Regions from separate parts of the Cytobacillus sp. FSL H8-0458 genome, predicted to be linked through region 2. Evidence: a T-box and tRNA genes for the amino acid it is inferred to sense, from the RefSeq annotation. Region 2 holds a T-box; the other holds one or more tRNA genes.

Region 1 (3,355 bases), on a different contig from region 2:
GGTGGTTCCGCATGGAAGGGCCATCGCTCAACGGATAAAAGCTACCCCGGGGATAACAGGCTTATCTCCCCCAAGAGTCCACATCGACGGGGAGGTTTGGCACCTCGATGTCGGCTCATCGCATCCTGGGGCTGTAGTCGGTCCCAAGGGTTGGGCTGTTCGCCCATTAAAGCGGTACGCGAGCTGGGTTCAGAACGTCGTGAGACAGTTCGGTCCCTATCCGTCGTGGGCGCAGGAAATTTGAGAGGAGCTGTCCTTAGTACGAGAGGACCGGGATGGACGCACCGCTGGTGTACCAGTTGTCTTGCCAAAGGCATCGCTGGGTAGCTATGTGCGGAAGGGATAAGTGCTGAAAGCATCTAAGCATGAAGCCCCCCTCGAGATGAGATTTCCCATAGCGTCAAGCTAGTAAGATCCCTGAAAGATGATCAGGTTGATAGGTCAGAGGTGGAAGCGTGGCGACATGTGGAGCTGACTGATACTAATCGATCGAGGACTTAACCAAAACGAAAAGCGGAGGCGACTGTTCAACTTCGAGAGACGTTGGAGAGCCGGCCATTCAAATCCTGGTTTTGGGATTTGGAGGGACGGATCGAAACAGCCGAGAAGTTAGGAGCCGAAGCTAGACAAGTCATTGGTGAATACTCGGCAAATGCTTCTTCATACATTATCTAGTTTTGAGGGAATGAAAAAATGAAATTTCCTCTTGAAAAATCCTGAAAAGACGGTATAATAAAACTTGTCTTTGAAAAATAGTCTGGTGGCGATAGCGAGAAGGTCACACCCGTTCCCATACCGAACACGGAAGTTAAGCTTCTCAGCGCCGATGGTAGTTAGGGGCTGTCCCCTTGTGAGAGTAGGACGCTGCCGGGCAATTAATAATGGAGGATTAGCTCAGCTGGGAGAGCATCTGCCTTACAAGCAGAGGGTCGGCGGTTCGATCCCGTCATCCTCCACCATTAATTTAAATGTACAAGCTGCCGGTGTAGCTCAATTGGTAGAGCAACTGACTTGTAATCAGTAGGTTGGGGGTTCAAGTCCTCTCGCCGGCACCACTTCAGTTCTTTTTATAGAATATGAGCCATTAGCTCAGTCGGTAGAGCATCTGACTTTTAATCAGAGGGTCGAAGGTTCGAGTCCTTCATGGCTCACCATTTTTAATTTCATATTGCGGGTGTGGCGGAATTGGCAGACGCACCAGACTTAGGATCTGGCGCCGCAAGGCGTGGGGGTTCGACTCCCTTCACCCGCACCATTATTTATGCGGAAGTAGTTCAGTGGTAGAACATCACCTTGCCAAGGTGGGGGTCGCGGGTTCGAATCCCGTCTTCCGCTCCATTTATTGCCGGGGTGGCGGAACTGGCAGACGCACAGGACTTAAAATCCTGCGGTAGGTGACTACCGTACCGGTTCGATTCCGGTCCTCGGCACCAGTAGAATTTAATATTGCGCCCGTAGCTCAATTGGATAGAGCGTTTGACTACGGATCAAAAGGTTAGGGGTTCGACTCCTCTCGGGCGCGCCATATTAACGGGGAGTAGCTCAGCTTGGTAGAGCACTTGGTTTGGGACCAAGGGGTCGCAGGTTCGAATCCTGTCTTCCCGACCATTAATCTTTGGGGCCTTAGCTCAGCTGGGAGAGCGCCTGCTTTGCACGCAGGAGGTCAGCGGTTCGATCCCGCTAGGCTCCACCATAATTATATTTACTATTTTGGCGGTGTAGCTCAGCTGGCTAGAGCGTACGGTTCATACCCGTGAGGTCGGGGGTTCGATCCCCTCCGCCGCTACCATTTAATTAAACGATGCTGGACCTTTAGCTCAGCTGGTTAGAGCAGACGGCTCATAACCGTCCGGTCGTAGGTTCGAGTCCTACAAGGTCCACCACTTTTCTTATACGGAGGAATACCCAAGTCCGGCTGAAGGGATCGGTCTTGAAAACCGACAGGCGGGTCAAACCGCGCAGGGGTTCGAATCCCCTTTCCTCCTCCATATTTTATTTTAATAATATTGTCGCGGGGTGGAGCAGTCCGGTAGCTCGTCGGGCTCATAACCCGAAGGTCGCAGGTTCAAATCCTGCCCCCGCAATCTGGTCCGGTAGTTCAGTTGGTTAGAATGCCTGCCTGTCACGCAGGAGGTCGCGGGTTCGAGTCCCGTCCGGACCGCCATTTTTACAAAAAAATATAGAATGTGGCTCAGTAGCTCAGTCGGTAGAGGATTTTAAAAGAATGCAGCTGCGAAGCTTAACATCATCGAATAGCATGCTTTTAAAATCTGCGACAAAGAACGCAGGACTTTGAAGCACATGTTTCAAGCTTTAGGATTAATAAATTTATATGGCTCAGTAGCTCAGTCGGTAGAGCAAAGGACTGAAAATCCTTGTGTCGGCGGTTCGATTCCGTCCTGAGCCACCATTTAGAATCTTACGCGGGTGTAGTTTAGTGGTAAAACCTCAGCCTTCCAAGCTGATGATGAGGGTTCGATTCCCTTCACCCGCTCCAACACATATGGGCCTATAGCTCAGCTGGTTAGAGCGCACGCCTGATAAGCGTGAGGTCGATGGTTCGAGTCCATTTAGGCCCACCATTTTAATTATTGTTCCGTAGTAGCTCAGTGGTAGAGCATTCGGCTGTTAACCGAACGGTCGTAGGTTCGAATCCTACCTGCGGAGCCATATATGGGGAAGTACTCAAGTGGCTGAAGAGGCGCCCCTGCTAAGGGTGTAGGTCGGGTAACCGGCGCGAGGGTTCAAATCCCTCCTTCTCCGCCATATTGGCCCCTTGGTCAAGCGGTTAAGACACCGCCCTTTCACGGCGGTAACACGGGTTCGAATCCCGTAGGGGTCATACAAAAAAGCTGTCAACAATTTGTTGGCAGCTTTTTTGTTGTCCTTGTATAACTCCCTTTTACGGTTCATTTCCGCTCCTATTTAATCAAATTTCTCTTCATCCCTGCTTAATTTATTGCCGGGATTATTCAGATCGATATCAGAAGATATTCCCGTATAGGGGCCCCTAAACATATCACCAGTGGCCATAATCTTTCCATCCGGTGCTTCAAATAGCGGAATCCTTATTTCCTTTTTGGATGCCTCATTCAATAAAATCTCCTCTTCTTTATTGCCCAAAATATTATTCTCCTTTCATTTTTCGCTTGCATATTTTGTTTTATTTTGTCTAAGTTTACCGGAGATTATGCGAAACCTGTTAAAATAGGCAAAATGCTATCGGTTATTAGCAGAATATGAACATTGTTGTCATAAAATTAAAAAAACTTTTACAAGGACTTTTCTCAGGTTCAGCGAATATAACAGGAAAGTCAAAAGAAACGAGACTGGGTGTGGAGAAGGATGGTAGTGG
Region 2 (3,355 bases):
TTGGAATATCCAAAGAAGTTTGTTACCATTGAACACCCGCAAGTCCTCGGCAGCCTGATGTCACTGGGGTTAAAAAGAGGAAAATTTGGTGATATCCTATTTGAAGATGACAGAATCCAATTTTTTGCAGCGCAAGAAATTGAAGAGTATATCAGCCTGCAGCTGCAGTCAATTGGCAGAGCGACAGTATCTTTGAAAAAACAGCCCTTTTCTCAGGCGATCCAATCATCAGAAGTGTGGAGAGAAAGCTCCATCACCTCTTCATCCCTGAGATTGGACACAGTCATCTCAGCCGTATACAACATCTCAAGACAGAAATCCCAGCTCTATATCCAACAGGGACTCGTTAAAGTCAATTGGACACAAATAGAAAACCCCTCATTTGAATGCCGGCAAAGCGACATCATCTCAGTCAGGGGACAAGGCCGTTCCAAAATCATAGAAATAGATGGGAAAACAAAAAAGGACAAATGGAGGATTATTGCCGGGAGACAGAGATAGCTATTTATTTTTTATAAAATTGAAGGATTTTGAAACAACCTGTCGAATAAATAATCAAAAGACTATGGAGTCTGCTATAATTAAATAGAACCAGCAGGCTCAAACCAATTTACATAAGATCAACAGACCTGGGAGGTGGCACTCATGCCATTAACACCGTTGGATATTCATAACAAGGAATTCAGCAAAGGATTCCGAGGTTATGACGAAGATGAAGTGAACGAATTCCTCGACCAAATCATAAAGGACTATGAAATCCTGATCAGGGAAAAAAAAGAGCTAGAAGAAAAGCTCAACGAAACGAATGACCGCATTGGCCACTTTACCACAATTGAAGAAACACTTAATAAATCTATTGTGGTTGCACAGGAAGCTGCAGAAGAAGTAAAACGCAATGCCCACAAAGAAGCAAAGCTTATCATCAAAGAAGCTGAAAAAAATGCTGACAGGATTGTGAATGAATCCCTATCCAAAGCGAGAAAAATCGCTCTGGACATTGAAGATTTAAAGAAACAGTCCAAAGTATTCCGGACACGCTTCAAAATGCTTGTTGAAGCACAGCTTGATATGCTGAATAACGATGATTGGGATCACTTAATGGAATATAAGCTGGATTCCACTGAACTGAAATCATTAAGAGAAGAAGAAGAATCACTGGCTTGACGAAAGCTGGAAATATCGCATATAATTTTAAAACAAAGTAAATACAATGTTTATCAACAATGAGAGGGACAGTACAGTCTTTTCAAAAAGCTTATGATCAGAGGGGCATACTCACTCTGAAAGCGAGCCGGGGATGGTGGAAGCCCGGGTATAAGCAAAAGCTGGAAAATCACCCTTTAGTTCCTTGCCGAACGTACAAAAATCAGTAGGCCAAGGCGGATCATTCACGTTAAGAATGCTTTGAGCGGATGAAATTTCATTATATTTCATCTACAAGGGTGGTACCGCGGGAGAATAAAACCTTCTCGTCCCTTTTTGGGATGAGAGGGTTTTTTGTATTTTCCCGAGGTTTTTCTAAGCTTTCATTGGCTATCATGGTATTTAATGAGTTACAAACAGGAGGAAAAGGAATGGATTACAAAGATAGTTTATTAATGCCAAAAACTGAATTCCCAATGCGCGGCAATCTTCCAAAGCGCGAACCTGAAATTCAGGCGAAATGGGAAGAGATGAACATTTATGAAAAGGTCCAGGAACGGACAAAAGGCCGTCCGATGTTTGTTCTGCATGATGGTCCTCCATATGCAAATGGCGACATCCACATCGGCCATGCTTTGAACAAGATCTTAAAGGATTTCATCGTACGCTCTAAGTCGATGACTGGCTATAATGCTCCATATGTTCCTGGCTGGGATACACATGGTCTGCCAATTGAGCAGGCTCTGACAAACAAAGGTGTAAAGCGTAAAGAAATGAGTGTTGCTGAGTTCCGCGAGCTATGCGAGGAATACGCATATGAGCAGATCGACAGCCAGCGCGGACAATTTAAGCGCTTAGGTGTCCGCGGTGATTGGGAGAACCCATACATCACACTTAAGCCGGAGTATGAAGCCCAGCAAATTAAAGTTTTTGGGGATATGGCCAAAAAAGGCTATATCTATAAAGGCAAAAAGCCTGTTTATTGGTCTCCATCATCTGAATCTGCTTTGGCAGAAGCGGAAATTGAATATAAAGACAAACGTTCGCCATCTATTTATGTTGCATTTAAAGTAAAAGATGGCAAGGAAGTATTGGATCAAGATACTCATATCGTTATTTGGACTACAACTCCATGGACCATTCCGGCAAACCTTGGAATTTCAGTTCATCCTGACCTTTCTTATACTGTAGTTGAGGCAAACGGCAAAAAGTTTATGGTTGCAGAAGACTTATTGGCAGCTGTGGCTAAAGAGTTCGAATGGGAAGGTTATCAAGTTGTTCAGACGGTTAAGGGGACTGACCTTGAGAATGTGGTTGCTGAACATCCGCTTTATGGCCGTGATTCTCTTGTCATGCTGGGTGAACATGTTACAACTGATGCAGGTACCGGATGTGTTCACACTGCTCCCGGACATGGGGAAGATGATTTCCAAGTCGGCATGAAGTACGGTCTTGACGTATTATGCCCGGTAGATGATAAAGGAAACATGACAAATGAAGCTCCCGGCTTTGAAGGGTTATTCTATGATGCAGCCAATAAGCCGATTACTGAGAAACTTGAGGAAGCAGGAGCTTTATTAAAACTGACTTTTATTACTCACTCTTATCCGCATGACTGGAGAACGAAGAAGCCTGTTATTTTCCGTGCTACTGCACAATGGTTTGCATCCATTAAAGATTTCCGCAATGAACTTTTGGAAGCTGTTAAGGAAACAAATTGGTATCCTGCATGGGGTGAGACCAGACTATTTAATATGGTCCGGGATCGCGGAGACTGGTGCATCTCCCGCCAGCGTGTATGGGGAGTGCCTATTCCGGTCTTTTATGCGGAAAATGGCGAAGAAATTATCACAGATGAGACGATTGAACATGTATCAAATCTTTTCCGTCAACACGGTTCAAACATCTGGTTCGAGAAAGAAGCGAAAGAATTGCTGCCTGAAGGATTTACACATCCTGGAAGTCCGAATGGCCAGTTTACAAAAGAAACGGATATTATGGATGTTTGGTTCGATTCAGGTTCTTCCCACCAGGCAGTTCTTTTAGAGCGTGACGATTTACAGCGTCCAGCAGATTTATACCTTGAAGGTTCTGACCAATACCGAGGCTGGTTTAACTCTTCACTTTCAACTGCGGTAGCAGTAACAGGGAAAGCGCCTTACAAAGGAGTGCTGAGCCATGGTTTCACACTTGATGGTGAAGGAAGGAAAAT

What was found. The T-box of region 2 lies ahead of ileS (isoleucine--tRNA ligase). A T-box ahead of a tRNA ligase gene usually reads a tRNA of that ligase, here a tRNA-Ile.
Region 1: it has a tRNA-Ile gene. The T-box ahead of ileS (isoleucine--tRNA ligase) is inferred to sense a tRNA for this amino acid. The anticodon was not compared.

The regions. Positions count from the first base shown of each region.
Region 1 covers NZ_JBBOBR010000005.1:37,649-41,003, reverse strand. Annotated here, with positions in the region: rRNA gene NYE23_RS25215 (23S ribosomal RNA) at 1-505, shown strand, start outside; rRNA gene rrf (5S ribosomal RNA) at 757-873, shown strand; tRNA gene NYE23_RS25205 (tRNA-Val) at 884-959, shown strand; tRNA gene NYE23_RS25200 (tRNA-Thr) at 980-1,055, shown strand; tRNA gene NYE23_RS25195 (tRNA-Lys) at 1,079-1,154, shown strand; tRNA gene NYE23_RS25190 (tRNA-Leu) at 1,171-1,255, shown strand; tRNA gene NYE23_RS25185 (tRNA-Gly) at 1,264-1,338, shown strand; tRNA gene NYE23_RS25180 (tRNA-Leu) at 1,345-1,433, shown strand; tRNA gene NYE23_RS25175 (tRNA-Arg) at 1,449-1,525, shown strand; tRNA gene NYE23_RS25170 (tRNA-Pro) at 1,532-1,608, shown strand; tRNA gene NYE23_RS25165 (tRNA-Ala) at 1,618-1,693, shown strand; tRNA gene NYE23_RS25160 (tRNA-Met) at 1,713-1,789, shown strand; tRNA gene NYE23_RS25155 (tRNA-Ile) at 1,807-1,883, shown strand; tRNA gene NYE23_RS25150 (tRNA-Ser) at 1,896-1,988, shown strand; tRNA gene NYE23_RS25145 (tRNA-Met) at 2,011-2,084, shown strand; tRNA gene NYE23_RS25140 (tRNA-Asp) at 2,088-2,164, shown strand; tRNA gene NYE23_RS25135 (tRNA-Phe) at 2,335-2,410, shown strand; tRNA gene NYE23_RS25130 (tRNA-Gly) at 2,424-2,497, shown strand; tRNA gene NYE23_RS25125 (tRNA-Ile) at 2,506-2,582, shown strand; tRNA gene NYE23_RS25120 (tRNA-Asn) at 2,596-2,670, shown strand; tRNA gene NYE23_RS25115 (tRNA-Ser) at 2,676-2,766, shown strand; tRNA gene NYE23_RS25110 (tRNA-Glu) at 2,771-2,842, shown strand; gene NYE23_RS25105 (hypothetical protein) at 2,926-3,123, opposite strand; gene glgB (1,4-alpha-glucan branching enzyme) at 3,346-3,355, shown strand, end outside.
Region 2 covers NZ_JBBOBR010000001.1:2,546,359-2,549,713, reverse strand. Annotated here, with positions in the region: gene NYE23_RS12345 (YlmH family RNA-binding protein) at 1-501, shown strand, start outside; gene NYE23_RS12340 (DivIVA domain-containing protein) at 646-1,164, shown strand; T-box leader at 1,215-1,480, shown strand; gene ileS (isoleucine--tRNA ligase) at 1,575-3,355, shown strand, end outside.